Regions from separate parts of the Streptomyces sp. NPDC057963 genome, predicted to be linked through region 2. Evidence: predicted binding sites of a transcription regulator. Region 2 holds the regulator's gene; the other holds the start of a gene.

Region 1 (9,530 bases), on a different contig from region 2:
GAGGAGAGCTCGCCCACCCGGGCCTGCTGGGCGGCGGCACTCAGCTCGTCGCGGGTGCGGTCGTCCTTGCTGCTGCCCTGGTCCTGGCCCTGGACGGGCAGGCCGGTGAACGGGTCGGTCTGCGGGACCGACGCCTTTCCGGGCACGGAGAGCGCGGCGAGCAGCAGCCCCCGGGTGACGGAGGCCTGCTCGGTGGCCCGGCCGAGGGCGAGCGGGGCGCGGGTGGCCTCGGCGGCGCGCGGCGGGGTCTTCTCGGCGAGTTCGTCGGCGAGGTCGTGGAGCTTGGCGATGACCTCCGAGTACGCCTGATGGGCCTCCAGCGCCGTGCCCTTGCCGCTGAGCGCGTCGCGGCGCAGGGAGGGGATGGTGGAGAGGTCGCGGCGCAGTGCGGCCGGGGCCGCACCCCTGATCTCGTCCACCTGCTGGTCGACGCGGGCGCTCCGGCTGCCGGGGTCGCCCTTGCCCTTCGCCCCCGGGCCGGACTTCTCGTCGCGGCCGGCCGCGATGTAGGAGGTGACCTCGTCACGTTCGTCCGCGAGGGCGTGGGCGAGCGCGATGGCCTGCTGGTTCAGCTCGGCGAGGGTGACCAGCCGCTGCGACTCGTTCAGGTCGGAGGAGGCACCGAGGGCCGCGGGCGCGCCCGCGGCGATGACGGTGATACCGACGACCGCGACACCGGCGACCAGCCGACTGCGTACGCGCGCGGTGCGCCGGGTGCCCTCGCTCTCGGCGGGTGCCGGAGGCGTCACCCCGGAACCGCTGTGCCTGCTGCCCTTGCTCCGAGGCCGCTTCTTCTGCACCGGTGCTCGCATTCTTGACTCGTCCGCCCTTGAAGCAGAGGTGACGCACGGTCACATGTGAACGAGCGCCCCGACCGCTGGTACGGCTTCTGACCATTCCAGTGCTTTTGAGAGGGGGGCGCACATCAACCACTCCGCCACCTGAACGAGTGAACATCACTCCGGAGTTGACGAACAAGTCTGCCCTCGGAGCGCGTCCGGCACACCTGGACCGCTGGCTGGAACTTCCGCCCGCGCTTTGGCAAGATGCCCGCCCGCATCCCGCACGGAGCCTCTCCTTCCGCTCCAGGCACCCGCCTGACCTGCTGGTACAGGCCAATCTTGGGTCGTGCAGGGCCCGTGAAGGCATCGTGCAGACTGACCGCATGCGCATCGAACTCGCCACCGTCGCCGGCAGCACCGACCGCCCGAACGAGGACTGGGTCGCCACCGCCCTGCCCGCTTCCGGCCAAGGTGGGACGCTGATCCTGCTCGACGGAGTGACTCCGCCGCAGGGTGCCGACGGTTGTGTGCACTCGGTCCCCTGGTTCACCGCACGACTGGGTGGCTCACTGGTCGAACTGTCTGATTCGCGACGCGATCTGACCCTCCAAGAGATTTTGGCCGAGTCCATTCGACGCACCGCCGATGCACACCGCTCCTCGTGTGACCTTTCTCACGTAAGGACGCCGCAGGCGACGGTCGTCATGGTGCGCTGGGACGAACGTGAGATCGAACATCTGGTGCTCTCCGATTCAGTACTCCTGTTCGAGGCGCTCGACGGATCCGTGCGCCCCCTCCTCGACGACCGGCTGAACCGCCTGCCGGCGGGCTCGCTGGCCAGTGAGGCGATCGCCGACGCCACGGTGCGGAACAAGGAGGGCGGCTTCTTCACGGCCGCCGCGGACCCCTCCGTGGCGACCCGCGCGGTCACCGGACGCACCCCGCTCGGCCGGGTCCGGGCGCTGGCCGCGATGACCGACGGGGCGGCCCGCTGGACGGAGATGTTCCGCGAGGGCGGCTGGGCGGACTGCCTCGGGGTGCTCCGCAAGGAGGGGACACAGGGACTGATCGACCGGGTCAGGGCACTGGAGGACGCGGACACGGAGCGCGCGCGTCTGCGCCGCAGCAAGACGCATGACGACGCGACGGCGGTCTACGCGGTGCTGTGACGGGAAGCGACGGGAAACGGGGACGGGCCAGGGACGGGCCGCCGACGGGGCGGGGCCGGACGCCCGACGGGGGTCAGGCGCCCGATCGGGGCCGGGCGCCGAACCGCCGGACCCCGGGACAACGAACCGTGATCCGGTACCCCGAGGCCCGTGATCCGGTACCCGGGGCTCAGGGCCCGACGCGTCAGTCCTCCGCGCGGGCGTTCAAGTGGTGCAGCAGCCGGGCCAGTTCGGCCACCTCGGCCCTGTCCCAGTCGGCGAGCTTGCGCACGTAGCGGTCGCGGCGGGCGTCGCGGACACTGCGGTAGCGGGCCAGCCCCTCGGCGGTGAGGCGGACGAGGAAGGCCCGGCCGTCCGCCGGATCGGGCTCGCGTGCCACCAGCCCGAGGTCTTCCAGGGCACGCAGTTGACGGCTCATCGTCGCCTTGCCGACGCCGAAATAGGCCGCAAGATCAGTGGCCCGCTGCCGCCCTGCCGACTCCAGCCGCACGAGAAGTCCGTAGGCGGCGGCCTCCAGTTCGGGGTGGACCTCGCGCGCCATCTCCCCGGAATTGGCCCGTGCCCGGCGCAGGAAAACGGCCAACTCCCGCTCCAGCGCAAGGAATGCGTGGTCCACACCACTTTCTCCGGTCGCGCCGGGTTCACTACCGCTTTCGCTCCCGTGCACGTCAACACCCCTCATGAGCTTTCCCGCCACTGAAAGTTTCTTTCGCCGCTGGTCATCGCCGCAGCTCGGCCAGTATTTCGCAGGCGTAGACCAACGGCAGCGCCCAGACCCCCTTCCGCGACATGGGTCTACGTGCGTAGCGTCATGCCATGGCATGTTCACACCATGGCATGTCTACAGGGGTGCCCCCCGCGCCCCTGGGATCAGCGCGTCCCCCCACCGAGGCCTCGGAGGCACTCACATGCCGGTGCTCAGATCCGGATCCGGAACGTCCCGCCGCCCGCGCTTCGCGGCGGCAGGAACCCTGCTCGCAGCCCTCTCCCTCCTCCTCACCCTGCCCGGCGCGGCAAACGCGGCGGGTGCCCACGACTCCGCCGCCGCGGCCAAGAAGCCCGCGCGGGGCACGGCCACGATGGGCATGGGCGTCGTGGCCCACGACGGCCAGGGCGGACTGCCGCGCGACACCCGCGCCGCCCAGACCGAAGGCGTGGACGTCGCCAGCTACCAGGGCAACGCCGACTGGCCGTCCCTCTGGAACAGTGGCGTGAAGTGGGCCTACACCAAGGCCACCGAGGGCACCTACTACACGAACCCGTACTTCGCCCAGCAGTACAACGGCTCGTACAACGTCGGCATGATCCGGGGCTCGTACCACTTCGCCACCCCGAACACCACGAGTGGCGCCGTCCAGGCCAACTACTTCGTGGACCACGGGGGCGGCTGGTCCAAGGACGGCAAGACCCTGCCGGGCGCGCTCGACATCGAGTGGAACCCGTACGGCGACCAGTGCTACGGCCTGAGCCAAGCCTCCATGGTCTCCTGGATCCGCGACTTCGTGAACACCTACAAGGCGCGCACCGGCCGCGACGCGGTCATTTACACCGCGACCAGCTGGTGGCAGGCCTGCACCGGGAACAACGCGAGCTTCGGCGCCACCAACCCGCTGTGGGTGGCCCGTTACAGCAGCACGGTCGGCGAGCTCCCGGCCGGCTGGGGCTTCTACACGATGTGGCAGTACACCTCGTCCGGCCCGTACGTCGGCGACCACAGCCACTTCAACGGCGCGCTCGACCGCGTGCAGGCTCTCGCCAACGGCTGAGCCGGCCCGCCGCGCCCGCGCGGTCCGCCACGTCGCACAATCGAGCCCCGGTGACCCACCCAGTCGCCGGGGCTCTCCTCTATTCACCCCTGTGGCCAGGCATTTCTCCCGCCGGGCCGAGACCGAAGACCTCTATGCATCTGATGTATACACCACATGTATAGTCCTTCTAAGTCGCACATCGTGTGCCCTGTTCAGCAACGGAGGAGTGACCCGCCTTGTCCATGAAGACGAAGTCGATCGGTACGGGGTTGGCCGCCGCCCTTGTGACGGCACTCACCCTGACGCTGAGCGGCTGCTCCATGCAGACCACCGCGCCGGGCTCGGCGCGCGGTGACGCGGGCTCCGACGCCAAGGGCACCTTCGGCCCGGTGGACTGCCGCAAGGCGAAGTGCATAGCGCTGACCTTCGACGCGGGGCCGGGCGAGGACACCCCGCATCTGCTGGACATCCTCAAGGAGAAGAAGGTGCACGCGACCTTCTTCCTGCTGGGCAAGAACCACGTCAAGCAGCACCCCGACACCGTGCGCAGGCTCGCCGCCGAGGGGCACGAGGTGGCCAACCACACCTGGTCCCACGAGATCCTGACGGACAAGAAGCCGGCCGAGATACGCGCCGAGCTGAAGAAGACGCAGGACGCGATAGCGGAGATCACCGGCACGAAGCCGCGTCTGATGCGCCCGCCGCAGGGCCGCACCGACGACACCGTCTCGGACATCAGCAAGGACCTGGGACTCTCCCAGATCCTGTGGAGCGCCACCGCCAAGGACTACTCCACGACCGACTCGGCCCTGATCAAGAAGCGCATCCTGGATCAGGCGAGCAAGGACGGCATCATCCTGTTGCACGACATCTACAAGGGGACGGTGCCCGCCGTGCCCGGCATCATCGACGCGCTGAAGAAGCAGGGCTACACCTTCGTCACCGTCCCGCAGCTGATGGCCCCCGCCGAGCCGGTCCCGGGGACCATCTACCGCCCCTGATCCGGAGTACCGACCGCTGATCCGGAGTACCGTCCGCAGGGATCCGTACTCCGGATCCCTGCGGACGGAAGGGAAGTGCACCCGGCGCACGCACGACGGCGGAGGTGCGAGAGCGCCCGGCGCGCGCGACGGCGGACGTACAAAAGCACCCACCGCACCCCGGACGGCGGACGGCGGACGGCGGACGGCGGACGGCGGACGTGCGAGGACACCCGCCGCACCCCGGCGGCGGAGGCGCGAGAGCACCCCGCGCGCACGGAACGGCCCACCCACCCGTCGCCGGGAAGGCGGGCCGTCCGTACCGGTCGCGCACGTGGTGCCACGCCCGTCACGCCATGGCGCCTACGCCGCGGCCGGGATCCTCTCCCCCGGCCTGGCCGCGGAGGCCGGCGCGAGGGCGATCTCCAGTACCTGGCGCACATCCGTCACCGGGTGGACCTCCAGGGTGTCCAGAACCTCGGCCGGGACATCGTCCAGGTCCGCCTCGTTCCGCTTCGGGATCACCACGGTGGTGATCCCGGCCCGGTGCGCGGCCAGCAGCTTCTGCTTCAGGCCGCCGATCGGCAGCACCCGTCCGGTCAGCGAGACCTCACCGGTCATCGCCACATCCGTCCGGACCAGCCGTCCGGAGAGCAGCGAGGCCAGTGCCGTCGTCATCGTGATGCCGGCGCTCGGGCCGTCCTTCGGGACCGCGCCCGCCGGGAAGTGGATGTGCGCCCCCCGGTCCTTCAGGTCCGCGACGGGCAGCTCCAGCTCCGCGCCGTGCGACCGCAGGAAGCTCAGCGCGATCTGCGCGGACTCCTTCATGACGTCGCCGAGCTGACCGGTGAGGGTCAGTCCGGACGCCCCGGTCTCCGGGTCGGCCAGCGACGCCTCCACGAACAGCACGTCGCCGCCGGCGCCGGTCACCGCGAGTCCGGTGGCCACGCCCGGCACCGCGGTGCGGCGCTCGGCCGGGTCCTGGGCGGACTCGGGGACATGGTGCGGCCGTCCGACCAGACCGCGCAGATCCGCCTCGGTGACCGTGAACGGAAGCTCCCTGGCGCCCAGTTCGTGCTGGGCGGCGACCTTGCGGAGCAGCCGGGCGACGGCCCGCTCCAGATTCCGTACGCCCGCTTCACGGGTGTACTCCCCGGCCAGCTTGCGCAGCGCGGACTCGTCGAGCGCCACCTCGTCCTTCTCCAGACCGGCCCGCTCCAGCTGACGCGGAAGCAGGTGGTCACGTGCGATGACGACCTTCTCGTCCTCGGTGTAGCCGTCGAGCCTGACCAGCTCCATCCGGTCGAGCAGGGCCTCCGGGATGGCTTCGAGGACGTTGGCCGTCGCGAGGAAGACGACGTCGCTGAGGTCGAGCTCGACCTCCAGGTAGTGGTCGCGGAAGGTGTGGTTCTGGGCCGGGTCGAGGACTTCGAGCAGAGCGGCCGCCGGGTCGCCCCGGAAGTCGGAGCCGACCTTGTCGATCTCGTCGAGCAGGACGACCGGGTTCATCGAACCGGCCTCCTTGACGGCCCGGACGATGCGTCCCGGCAGCGCACCGACGTAGGTGCGCCGGTGTCCGCGGATCTCCGCCTCGTCCCGCACACCGCCGAGCGCGACGCGGACGAACTTGCGGCCCATGGCGTGCGCGACGGACTCACCGAGCGAGGTCTTTCCCACGCCCGGAGGGCCCACCAGCGCCAGTACGGCACCGCCGCGCCGTCCGCCGACGACGCCGAGACCGCGCTCGGCACGCCGCTTGCGGACGGCCAGGTACTCGGTGATCCGCTCCTTCACGTCCTGCAGGCCCGCGTGCTCGGCGTCGAGGATGCGCTGGGCGCCGGGGATGTCGTACGCGTCCTCGGTCCGCTCCGTCCACGGCAGTTCGAGAACGGTGTCGAGCCAGGTCCTGATCCAGGAGCCCTCGGGGCTCTGATCGGAGGAGCGCTCCAGCTTGTCGACCTCCTTGAGCGCGGCCTCACGGACGTGCTCGGGAAGTCCGGCGGCCTCGACGCGCACCCGGTAGTCGTCGGACTCGTCTGCGCCGGAACCAGGACCGCCGTTGAGATCGGCGAGCTCCTTGCGTACGGCGTCGAGCTGGCGCCGCAGCAGGAATTCGCGCTGCTGCTTGTCGACGCCCTCCTGGACGTCCTTGGCGATGGACTCGGCGACATCCTGTTCGGCGAGGTGTTCACCGAGCCACCGGATGGCGAGCTTCAGCCGGGCGACCGCGTCGACGGTCTCCAGGAGCTGCACCTTCTGGGCCGTGGTGAGGAAGGGCGAGTAGCCGGAGTTGTCGGCGAGCGCGGAGATGTCCTCGATCTGCTGGACCCGGTCCACGACCTGCCAGGCACCGCGCTTCTTCAGCCAGCTGGTGGCGAGAGCCTTGTACTCCTTGACCAGCTCGGCGGCGGCCCCGGGGAGCGGGTCGGGGACGGCCTCGTCGACCCGTGTCCCCTCCACCCAGAGCGCCCCGCCCGGTCCACTGGTCCCGGCTCCGATCCGCACCCGGCCACGGCCGCGGATGAGCGCGCCCGGATCCCCGTCCGAAAGCCGTCCGACCTGCTCGACGGTGCCGATGACACCGGTGCCGGCGTACGTCCCGTCGACCCGCGGCACCAGAAGCACCTCGGGCTTGCCACCACCCTCACGGGCTGCGGCCTGTGCGGCCTCCACGGCGGCGCGTACATCGGTGTCGGACAGGTCCAGAGGCACCACCATGCCCGGCAGCACGACCTCGTCGTCGAGCGGCAGCACAGGCAGGGCGAGCGGAGTGACCGCATTGGAATCGATAGCCATGATCTCCCCTTCGGCAGTCAAGTTGAGCTATGCAGACTCAATGCTTGTGAGCCGCCCCTTGTTCCCCAGGGCATGTTCGCCGTGAGCGATCGCCTGAGGCGTTCGCGCGCCGGACGGCCGCGTCGGACCCCGCACGCAGGCTGAACCCCACGCGCGCCCCCTTGATTCCGGACCGTCCGAGCCGCTCCGGTCGATTCCGAGCCGCTCCGGTCGATTCCGGACCGTCCGAGCCGCTCCCGTCGGCGAAAACCCATCGGCAACCGGCCGGAACACCGGGCAGAGTGCCGACATGAGCGAGAGTGCGAGTACGGGTACGGGTACGAACGACGGCAGAGGGCTGAGCCCGGACGGAACGATCCGGCGGGAGGGCTCGCTGAGCCGGGTGCCGGTGGTGTTCGCCCCCGTGGTCGAGGCGGCCAGCGCCCGGATCACCGAGGCGTTCGACGACGCGCGGCTGCACAGCGCGTACATCTACGGGAGCATTCCGCGCGGCACGGCTGTTCCCGGTGTCTCCGATCTGGACCTGCTACTCGCCCTGCGCGCCGAGCCCACCGAGGCCGACCGGGCGGCGGCCCGGGCCATCGAGGCCGAGCTGGACAGCTCGTTCGGCCAGATCGACGGGGTCGGTGTCCTTCTCGCCGCCGCCGAGACCCTCACCAGCACATTCGAACGCAATGATCTCGGCTTCTTCCTCGCCTGCCTCTGCACCCCACTGCTGGGCGAGGACCTCGCCGCACGGCTGCCGCGCTACCGCCCCACTCCACTGCTCGCCCGGGAGACCAACGGGGATCTCCACCTCTTGCTCCCCCGCTGGCGGCGGCGGTCCGCCGAAGCCACCACGGACGCCGAACGCCGAAGCCTCAGCCGTGGCGTCGGCCGCCGCCTCGTCCGGTCGGGCTTCACGCTGGTCATGCCGCGGTGGGGCGGCTGGACCAGCGACCTGACCGAGTCCGCCGAGGTGTTCGCCCGCTACTACCCGGACCACCCGGAGCGGATCGAACAGATGCGGACGGCCGCGCGCACGGGCCGCACCCCGTCCGCCGACCCGGCCGTCCTCGCGCTGCTCATCGACGATCTGGCGCCCTGGCTGGCAGCCGAGTATCTCGCCGTCCACGGCAAGAAGGCCCCGCGCCCCTGACCCCCGCGCCCCCCGCCGCACCGGCGCGGCGCAGCAGCGGTCGGCAGGCCAGGCCCACCAGCAGCGCCAGCGGGTGGCCCCAGGCGGCGAGGGGGTTGCCGACATCGAGCAGATCACGCAGCAGCATCGCGCCGACCGCGCCGAGTACCAGCCCCCGCGGCCACGGCGTGAGCAGCCCGGCGAGCGCACCCACGCCCGCCATCACCCCGAAGCTGATGCCGTAGTCGAGCTGGTGCAGTGAGGACTCCGGCAGACGACCGGCCGCCACGGACAGTCCGACCGGGATCTCGGTGGCGAGGGTCGCCACGACATGGCCGAGCAGGAACACCCCGGCGGCGCGCCGTCCCCCGACGCGGCGTTCCAGCGCGGTCAGCACCAGAGCGAAGCCGAGGACGTACGGGGAACCGAGCCCGCCGACGACCCACAGGGCACTGGCGACCAGGACCAGCAGCGGGGTTTCGCGCAGATGTGCGACGTCCGTGCTCGATTCACGCAGCACGGTGGAGACGGTGTCCGGATCGCCGTACTCCATGAAGAGGGACGTGGCGACGAGCACCAGCAGGTACCCGAAGGTGAACGGGGTACCGGTGGGCGTCGGCAGCAGCCGCAGGCACCGGCGGGCCCACCGCGCCGTACCGCCCGCCCGGAGTTCCCGGACAGGTGGAGAGGCGATGCCTTCCGTACGGCGCCGGCGCGGAACGGCGTCGGGCAGCGGGGCCGCGGGCCCGTCTTCGCGAACCGCCCTGCCCCTGCCCCTGCCCCTGCCCTGACGCACCGCACGAGGCCCCTTCCGTACAAGCCCGCGAAGCAACGTGATCATCTCCGTGCTGTCCATGACCCGAGCGGCGTGCGAACCGGCCGCACGTCCTCTTATACGCACCGTGCCTGTGCGCCGGTTATACGCGCCGTGCCCGTGC
Region 2 (9,530 bases):
CGACTCCCCGTCCGCGTTCCGCTTGAACCAGATGTTCGGGAAGCCGAGGAAGCGGTGCCAGGCGACACCCATGTTGGTGTTGAGCGAGACCGTGATCATCCAGATCAGCGAGGTGCCGATCTTGATCATCGCGGTGAAGTAGATGAGGTTCTGCAGCGTGCCGAGCGCGAGGCCCTTGAAGGCGAGGACCAGGGGGTACGAGATGAAGTACGACGCCTCGTAGCCCTCCACGTGGTGGATCGCGCCCTCCAGGCCGCGCAGGGTCAGGATCGCCAGGCCGATGACGAGGATGACGTACTCGACGAAGTACGCCTGCCACGCCTTGGAGCCCGCGAAGCGGGACTTGCGGCCGGCCCGCGAGGGCAGGTTCAGCAGCCGGATGGCGATCAGTACGAGGATGCCGACCGTCGTCATCAGACCGATGAACTCGGTGTACATCTCGAACGGCGGCCAGTCGCCGATGATCGGCAGGACCCAGTCGGCCTTGAAGAGCTGCCCGTACGCCTGGAGCAGCGTCGGCGGCAGCGTCAGGAAGCCGATGGCGACGAACCAGTGCGCGAAGCCGACGATCCCCCACCGGTTCATCCGGGTGTGGCCGAGGAATTCCTTGACCAGGGTGATCGTGCGCTGCTTCGGGTTGTCGGTGCGGCTGCCCGCCGGGACCGGCTGTCCGAGCGTGACGAACCGGTAGATCTGCGCGACGGCTCGGGCGATGAGCGCAACGCCGACGACAGTCAGCACCAGCGACACGATGATCGCGGCGAGTTGCATGTGGGGGCTCCTCGGGCCTGCGAGGGTGGGATCCAGCGTCTACAAGCGAATACTGGCAATTACTAAGCAGTAACTTAATCAGTCTGTGCTGACACTATCCACTTATTCCGCCGCGCTGTAGCCGCACCGGCGGTGATCTGTGTCGCTCAGGTGTGCCTTGCCGTGCCGGGTGAGTCCGCGGACCGCCCGGCGCAGCGGAGTGTGTGCGGCGCGCACCAGGATGGCCAGGTCGAGTCCCACCCAGTGGTGCTCGGCGTAGTGCTGGTCGAGCAGGGCGGGTTCGTCCCACGGCATTCCGGAGCGGGAGCGAACCTGTGCCAGGCCGGTGAGGCCCGGCTTCAGGTCCTGCCGCCAGTGTCTCGCGCCGGGGGGCGCGGCGGATGCGGGGGTCCCCGCGGTCCGTGTCCGGTGGTCGTCCGGTGCCAGGGGCTCCGGCCCGACCAGCGAGAGGTCTCCCCGTACGACGTGCGGCAGCCGGGAGAGCAGATCCAGCCGCAGCCGCCGGGTGCGCAGCGAGCGCAGCACGAAGGGGCGGCCGCCCAGGCCTACCCGGGGCGACCGGGTCAGTACGCCGCCCGGGAGCCGCCGCGCCGCGAGGGCGAGGGCGCCCGCGGCGAGCAGGGGGGCGGCCAGGGCCAGCAGGATCGAGCCGAGGGCCAGATCCAGTACGCGCTTGGCCGACGGCCTCTCCCGTCGCCGCGCCCACTGCCATGTGCACCGCCATGTCCGCTGCCCTGCCCGGCGTGCCCCTTGCCGGGCCTGTTGCCGGGTCCACTGCCAGGTTGACGGCCAGGTCGACGGCCACTGCGGCGTCCGCCGCCGCCGCCGTTGCCGCTGCCGCGCCCATCGCCGCGCGGGCCGCCACTGCTGCCGCGGCGCCCACCGCCCCTGCCTCCTCCCTTGTCCCCGCCGCCCCGGTTGCTGTGCCTGCCTCTGTCTCTGCCTCTGCATCGTTCGCACCTGCCTGGGGTCGAGCGGATCGAGCGGATGGAGCGGATCGAGCCGGGTTGGACGGGGTTGAGCGGGCCGGCTGTCGGTTTTGCGTGACTCGCTGCAGTTTGTGACAGAACGATCCCATGACGCGATGATGGGTGGGGGCTGCGCGGCCCGCAGGGCGGGCGGGTGTCGTTCGTGATCTCGCGCTCCGCGCGAGGTGCGTGCACGATAGTTGAGTCGACCCGACTCAAGTCTGTTGACACTGGGGCGGGTGTCGTGCATCCTTGAGTCAGTTGCACTCAAGTAGTCAAGCTGGAGGAATTGAAATGGCACGTGCGGTCGGCATCGACCTGGGCACGACTAACTCCGTCGTCAGCGTTCTCGAAGGCGGCGAGCCCACCGTCATCACCAACGCAGAGGGCGCCAGGACCACGCCGTCCGTCGTCGCCTTCGCGAAGAACGGCGAGGTGCTGGTCGGCGAGGTCGCCAAGCGCCAGGCAGTGACCAACGTCGACAGGACCATCCGCTCCGTCAAGCGCCACATGGGCACTGACTGGAAGATCGACCTGGACGGCAAGAGCTTCAACCCGCAGCAGATGAGCGCCTTCATCCTGCAGAAGCTGAAGCGGGACGCCGAGTCGTACCTGGGCGAGAAGGTGACCGACGCGGTCATCACCGTCCCCGCGTACTTCAACGACTCCGAGCGTCAGGCGACGAAGGAGGCCGGCGAGATCGCGGGCCTGAACGTCCTGCGTATCGTCAACGAGCCGACGGCCGCCGCGCTGGCGTACGGGCTCGACAAGGACGACCAGACGATCCTCGTCTTCGACCTCGGCGGCGGCACCTTCGACGTGTCGCTGCTGGAGATCGGCGACGGCGTCGTCGAGGTGAAGGCCACCAACGGTGACAACCACCTCGGTGGTGACGACTGGGACCAGCGCGTCGTCGACTACCTGGTGAAGCAGTTCGCCAACGGGCACGGTGTGGACCTGTCCAAGGACAAGATGGCTCTCCAGCGTCTGCGCGAGGCCGCGGAGAAGGCGAAGATCGAGCTCTCGTCCTCGACCGAGACCACGATCAACCTGCCCTACATCACGGCGTCCGCCGAGGGCCCGCTGCACCTGGACGAGAAGCTCACGCGCTCGCAGTTCCAGCAGCTCACCGCTGATCTCCTGGACCGCTGCAAGAGCCCGTTCCACAACGTCATCAAGGACGCGGGCATCCAGCTCTCCGAGATCGACCACGTCGTTCTCGTCGGTGGCTCCACCCGTATGCCGGCCGTCGCCGAGCTCGTCAAGGAGCTGACCGGTGGCCAGGAGGCCAACAAGGGTGTGAACCCGGACGAGGTCGTCGCCATCGGTGCCTCGCTCCAGGCCGGTGTCCTCAAGGGCGAGGTCAAGGACGTCCTGCTGCTCGACGTCACCCCGCTGTCCCTCGGTATCGAGACCAAGGGCGGCATCATGACGAAGCTCATCGAGCGCAACACCACGATCCCGACCAAGCGCTCCGAGATCTTCACGACGGCCGAGGACAACCAGCCGTCCGTGCAGATCCAGGTCTACCAGGGCGAGCGCGAGATCGCGGCGTACAACAAGAAGCTCGGCATGTTCGAGCTGACCGGCCTGCCGCCGGCCCCGCGCGGTGTCCCGCAGATCGAGGTCGCCTTCGACATCGACGCGAACGGCATCATGCACGTCGCCGCCAAGGACCTCGGCACCGGCAAGGAGCAGAAGATGACCGTCACCGGCGGCTCCTCGCTGCCGAAGGACGAGGTCAACCGGATGCGTGAGGAGGCCGAGCAGTACGCGGAGGAGGACCACCGCCGCCGCGAGGCCGCCGAGGCCCGTAACCAGGGCGAGCAGCTCGTCTACCAGACGGAGAAGTTCCTCAAGGACAACGAGGACAAGGTCCCCGGTGACGTGAAGACGGAGGTGGAGACCGCGCTCACCGAGCTGAAGGAGAAGCTCAAGGGCGAGGACACCGCCGAGATCCGTACCGCCACCGAGAAGGTCGCGGCCGTCTCCCAGAAGCTGGGCCAGGCGATGTACGCCAACGCCCAGGCCGACGGCGGCCCGCAGGGCGACCCGCAGCCGGGCGCCCAGCAGGCCAAGGCCGACGACGACGTCGTCGACGCCGAGATCGTGGACGACGAGAAGCCCGCGAAGGGCGGTGCGGTGTGACCGAGGAGACTCCGGGCTTCGAGGAGAAGCCCGACGTCCCCTCCGGCGCCACCCCCGACGGAGCCGAGCCGAAGGACGCCCCTTCCTCTCCGGAGGAGGAGGCGTCCCCGGCCGGGGACGCAGCACAGACAGTCGGTCTGACGGCCCAGCTGGACCAGGTCCGCACCGCGCTCAATGAGCGCACGGGCGACCTCCAGCGGCTCCAGGCCGAGTACCAGAACTACCGCCGCCGCGTCGAGCGGGACCGGGCCACGGTCAAGGAGATCGCAGTCGCGGGTCTCCTGTCCGAGCTCCTGCCCGTACTCGACGACGTCGGCCGGGCCCGGGAACACGGCGAGCTCGTGGGCGGGTTCAAGTCGGTGGCCGAATCACTGGAGACGGTCGTCGCCAAGCTGGGCCTGCAGCAGTTCGGCAAGGAGGGCGAGCCCTTCGACCCGACGATTCACGAAGCCCTGATGCACTCGTACGCGCCGGATGTCACCGAGACGACCTGCGTGGCGATCCTGCAGCCGGGGTATCGGATCGGCGAGCGCACCATCCGCCCCGCGCGGGTGGCGGTGGCCGAACCCCAGCCGGGTGCGACACCGGCCGCGGCCAAGGAAGAGAAGGCAACCGACGAGGAGAGCGGTGGCACCGAGGAGGTCTGACATCCCGTCTGACCACCTCGCGGCCCACCGCCCGGCCATGCGACCGGCCAACGGGCCCGCCGCATGGCCGATCGTCCGGAAGGAGGGACGTCGATGAGCACGAAGGACTTCGTCGAGAAGGACTACTACAAGGTCCTCGGCGTCCCCAAGGACGCCACCGACGCCGAGATCAAGAAGGCGTACCGGAAGCTCGCCCGCGAGTTCCACCCGGACGCCAACAAGGGCGACGACAAGGCGGAGGAGCGCTTCAAGGAGATCTCCGAGGCGAATGACGTCCTCGGCGACACCAAGAAGCGCAAGGAGTACGACGAGGCGCGCGCCCTCTTCGGGAACGGCGGCTTCCGGGCCGGCCCCGGCGGCGCCGGAGGCAACTTCAACTTCGACCTGGGCGACCTCTTCGGAGGCACCCAGGGCGGGGGCGCGGGCGGCGGACCCGGCGGTTTCGGCGGCAGCGGGGGCGGCCTGGGCGATGTCTTCGGCGGCCTGTTCAACCGGGGCGGTACGGGGACGCGGGTGCAGCCGCGCCGCGGCCAGGACATCGAGTCCGAGGTGACGCTCAGCTTCACCGAGGCGGTCGAGGGGGCCACGGTCCCGTTGCGGATGTCCAGCCAGGCGCCCTGCAAGGCGTGCTCCGGCACCGGTGACAAGAACGGCACCCCCAGGGTCTGCCCGACCTGTCTCGGCACCGGCCAGGTGTCGCGCGGCACCGGCGGCGGCTTCTCGCTCACCGATCCCTGCGTGGACTGCAAGGGCCGGGGCCTCATCGCCCAGGACCCCTGCGATGTCTGCAAGGGCAGCGGACGGGCGAAGTCCTCCCGGACCATGCAGGTCAGGATTCCGGCGGGTGTCTCGGACAGCCAGCGGATCCGGCTGCGCGGCAAGGGCGGTCCGGGCGAGCGAGGTGGACCGGCCGGCGATCTGTACGTCGTGGTCCATGTCGACGCCCACCCGGTGTTCGGCCGCAAGGGCGACAACCTCACGGTCACCGTGCCCGTCGACTTCACGGAGGCGGCGCTCGGCGGCGAGGTGAAGGTGCCCACGCTCGGCGGCCCGCCGGTCACCCTGAAACTGCCGGCCGGGACTCCCAACGGGCGCACGATGCGCGCCCGGGGCAAGGGCGCCGTACGCAAGGACGGCACCCGGGGCGACCTGCTGGTCACCGTCGAGGTGACGGTGCCCGGCGAGCTCACCACCGAGGCCAGGGAAGCACTGGAGGCCTACCGGAAGGCGACTGCGGGCCGTGACCCGCGGGCGGAGCTCTTCCAGGCAGCGAAGGGAGCTTGAGGTGGACGGCCGACGACGCAATCCGTACGAACTGACCGATGAATCGCCGGTGTACGTGATCTCGATCGCGGCCCAGCTCTCGGGCCTCCATCCGCAGACACTGCGCCAGTACGACCGCCTGGGCCTGGTCTCTCCCGACCGCACGGCCGGGCGCGGCAGACGCTACTCGGCCCGCGACATCGAGCTGCTGCGCACCGTGCAGCAGCTGTCGCAGGACGAGGGCATCAACCTCGCCGGCATCAAGCGCATCATCGAGCTGGAGAACCAGGTCGCGGCCCTCCAGCAGCGCATCGCCGAGCTCTCGTCGTCCCTCGACGGTGCGGCGGCGGCGATGCAGCAGCGCGAGGCCCAGGTGCACGCCTCGTACCGGCGCGATCTGGTGCCGTACCAGGATGTGCAGCAGACCAGCGCGTTGGTGGTCTGGCGGCCGAAGCGGCCGAAGGACTGAGCGGGTTCGCACCCCGCACGACGAGCGAGGCCCGTCACCCGTTCCTCACCGGGGTGGCGGGCCTCGCCCGTGGGCGCACGCCGTGTACGTCGTCCCGGACCGGGAACGCAGCATCCGTCCGTAGCGTGGCCTGCTGCTGCGACGGGGCCGGCTGCGGCTGGTGTGACGGGCCGGGAACGGCTGTGGGCCGGTGCGACGGACGGGGAACGGCTGTGGCGGGGACGGCCACCGGGTCGGTGGCCCCTGCTCCTTGTTCTTCCGGTGCGACCCGCCCGGTCAGGGGGCCGCGTCCGCCACGAGACCGGAGTACCCCGAGGACAGCTCGGGTGTGAGGGGTGCGCACCATTCGTGCTGCGTCAGGATCTCGGCCAGCGGGTACACCTCGTCCCCCACCGTGCCGGCCGCCCGGTCCAGATGCACCGGCCGCCCGCTCAACAGGAGACGCAGGGCAGGCAGGGCGCGGGCCTTGAACGTGAGCTTCTTCCCCGACGAGAGCACCTCGACCGTCCGGCCCAGATCACGGAACCGGGGACGGAACTCGCTGATGCAGACGACGGAGGCAAGGGGACCGAAGGTCTCCAGGAAGGGGACGTGCCGGGGCGGGGCGACGTCCTGCTCCCGCGTCACCAGAAAGTCTGCGGGAGTGCGGGACCCGACGAGCCGGACGGCCGCCCCGACGAGTTCCTGGTGCTGTTCCGAGCCCGCCGCGTTGTCCAGATCGCGACGGAAGAGCTCGTTCTCACGGGACCGGTCGGCGAGCCAGGACAGCCAGTCCGCCCCGGTCCGCGTGGTGAACCCGAGCGTCATGTGCAGGCTGTGCCCCGAGCCGCGACCGCTTCGGCCGGCCCGGTGCCAATGACCGCGCGGGATGTGCATGACGTCGCCGGGGTTCATGGTGCCGGCCCAGAGCGTTTCCTCGCTGGGGTCGTTGTTCCGGGCGGTGTCGCGGTGGAGCGGCGCGACGCGCGACGTGCCCCGTACCTCCCAGTCCTTCTCGCCCGAGAGCTGGACGGCGAGGACATCGTGGTCGTCCCAGTGCAGGCCGAAGCCGTCGGCGCCGTTCGTGGTGAGGTAGATGTTGACCGTGACCCGATCGCCCGACCACCACTGGATGGCCCGGCAGGCCACTTCGAGCGTGGGGTCGAAGACGTTCGCACGGTCCAGCACCATCGTCACCCCCTCGCGCAGGAGGTTCCCGAGGTGGCGCATGTTCACCAGGCCGGCCTGGCCCGCACCGCCCGTGTCCTGGCTCAGGTACGCGCCGGGGTGCAGTTCCCGGCCGTCCTGGAAGCAGCGAATCTGCGGACTTCCCAGCCGCCTGCGCATCGCCAGATCCAGAAGCCGGGCGGGAGTCAGCAGGCGCGTGACCAGACCCGGGTCGCCGAGGCTGCCCCGGGCGAACCCGGTGCCGAGATGACGTGGGCCGTCCCACCCCAGTGCCTCTTCGATACCGGCGACCAGTCTGTGGTCCACTGCCCCTCCTGATGCGGAAACCCTGGTGGCGCCGAGGGGCCGCGCGGCCTTGCGACGACGCGGCCCCGTTGCCGTCCTGCGGATCCGGTCCTCAGACGCGGTGCGGCGCGTCGGTCGCTACGTTCGGCCAGGCGATGTCCCAGGCGATGTCGCCTGCTGCGGCGCCGAGCGGGTCGGCACCGTCGGAGCGGTCGTGCACGCTCCCCAGCACCTCCACCGACACGAGGAGGTCATCGCTGCTGAGGGTGCTCTGGGTGGCGCTCATGTGTATCGCTCCGTCCGATCAGAGGTTCGATGCCGAGTGAACAGTGCCATCGAAGCACGTTCACCGGCGGTTGGGATCATCGGCAGAGTGAAAAATCCGATTCAACGGCGAATTCCCATGACTTGGCGTCAGAGTGCGTCGCGATCGGCGCCCTGGTCCAGGATTCCTGACTGTGCGATGAGGTAACCGAGTTGGGCGCGGCTGCCGCTGCCGAGCGCGGCGTTCAGTTTGGCGATGTGCGCCCGGCAGGTGCGTACGTTCATACCGAGGCGGCGGGCGATGGAGTCGTCGACGTTTCCTTCGACGAGGAGCTGGGCGATGGAGCGCTGTACTCCGCTGATGCCCTTGGGCGTCTGTTCGTATCTCCTCTCTTCGAGGAACGGTTCCGCGCGGGTCCACAGCTGCTCGAAGACCTTCACCAGGTACTCGACCAGCCCGGGGTGGCGCAGTTCCAGGGCGACTTGGCGGTCGTCCTGGGCCGGGATGAAGGCGACGGTCCGGTCGAAGATGATGAGGCGTTCGATGAGTTCTTCGAGCGTCCGGATCTCGACCTTGCCCTCGGGCAGACGCTCCGCGTAGGCAAGGGTTCCAGGGCTGTGCCGGGCCGTGTGCTGGTAGAGCGTGCGGATGCTGACACCGCGGTCCACCACCGAGAGGCCCCGTTCCAGGGCCTCGCTGAGGCGGTCCTCGCTCCGCCCGCCCCCGGGCTGGACGGTGAGGACTTCGGTGCGGCACTCGGCCGTGGCGAGATCGAGCGCCGCGTTGATCCGGTTGACCCCCTCCAGCACGGTGATGGCGTGGGTCGTCGGCGGGTCCTGGGCACTGATGTCCATGAACGGTTCGAAGGATTCGGCCAGTTCGACGGAGTGCCGCCGGCGTTCCTGGATCTCGCGCTCTATGGGGTGAAGGCGCTGGGCCAGGGCGGCGGACGGGGGGACCGGACGGAGCCAGTCGGAGTCGTCGGGGTCCGGGTGCAGGAGGGTGAAGTCCATCAGGCAGGGCGCCGAGTCCACTTCACTGCGGGCGATGCGTCCGGAGCGAAGTGCGCTGGCATAGAGGCGTTTTCCGGCGTCACAGAGCTCGGTGATCCCATGAGGATGCGCCTGTTTTGTATCTCTTGTGGTCATACCTCCACCCCCCAGGTTCCTGAACATGCAGGAACATGATGCATTGACTCGGTGGTGTTCGCCTGCCCAGGTAAGACATCGTCTTAGGTGCGGGGGAGAAGAATCCACAAGTGAGGACGAAGCTGACTATGTATAAGCGAGTGCTTCGCTCGGTGCTTGCCGCCTCGTTCGTCGCGGCTTTGGGCCTTGGAGCGGTGGGCGCCGGCGACATTGCCTGGAACGCCGAGGCGGCATCCGTGCCGGGTGACATCGCGTGGAGCGTTGAGGCGGCGCCCGCGTCGGGCGACATCGCCTGGGTCGCGCCGGCCTCCGCGTCGGGCGACATCGCCTGGGTCGCGCCGGCCTCCGCGTCGGACGACATCGCCTGGGTCGCGCCGGCCTCCGCGTCGGACGACATCG

The links. The regulator HspR, encoded in region 2, represses chaperone genes until heat shock. The targets are predictions, from matches to a motif close to TTGAGNNNNNNNNNCTCAA.
Region 1: lon (endopeptidase La) is a predicted target of HspR. The motif match lies at 7,498-7,516, and genes of this name have one in related genera.

The regions. Positions count from the first base shown of each region.
Region 1 covers NZ_JBHVPX010000004.1:442,780-452,309, reverse strand. Annotated here, with positions in the region: gene ACFVT1_RS12340 (nitrate- and nitrite sensing domain-containing protein) at 1-800, opposite strand, end outside; gene ACFVT1_RS12335 (protein phosphatase 2C domain-containing protein) at 1,166-1,951, shown strand; gene ACFVT1_RS12330 (MarR family winged helix-turn-helix transcriptional regulator) at 2,136-2,633, opposite strand; gene ACFVT1_RS12325 (lysozyme) at 2,860-3,717, shown strand; gene ACFVT1_RS12320 (polysaccharide deacetylase family protein) at 3,942-4,700, shown strand; gene lon (endopeptidase La) at 5,043-7,475, opposite strand; gene ACFVT1_RS12310 (nucleotidyltransferase) at 7,765-8,613, shown strand; gene ACFVT1_RS12305 (rhomboid-like protein) at 8,540-9,388, opposite strand.
Region 2 covers NZ_JBHVPX010000002.1:519,229-528,758, forward strand. Annotated here, with positions in the region: gene ACFVT1_RS06120 ((Fe-S)-binding protein) at 1-771, opposite strand, end outside; gene ACFVT1_RS06125 (sugar transferase) at 874-1,722, opposite strand; gene dnaK (molecular chaperone DnaK) at 2,034-3,887, shown strand; gene grpE (nucleotide exchange factor GrpE) at 3,884-4,534, shown strand; gene dnaJ (molecular chaperone DnaJ) at 4,628-5,818, shown strand; gene ACFVT1_RS06145 (heat shock protein transcriptional repressor HspR) at 5,820-6,266, shown strand; gene ACFVT1_RS06150 (JmjC domain-containing protein) at 6,543-7,739, opposite strand; gene ACFVT1_RS06155 (hypothetical protein) at 7,831-8,004, opposite strand; gene ACFVT1_RS06160 (helix-turn-helix transcriptional regulator) at 8,133-9,158, opposite strand; gene ACFVT1_RS06165 (5'-nucleotidase) at 9,242-9,530, shown strand, end outside.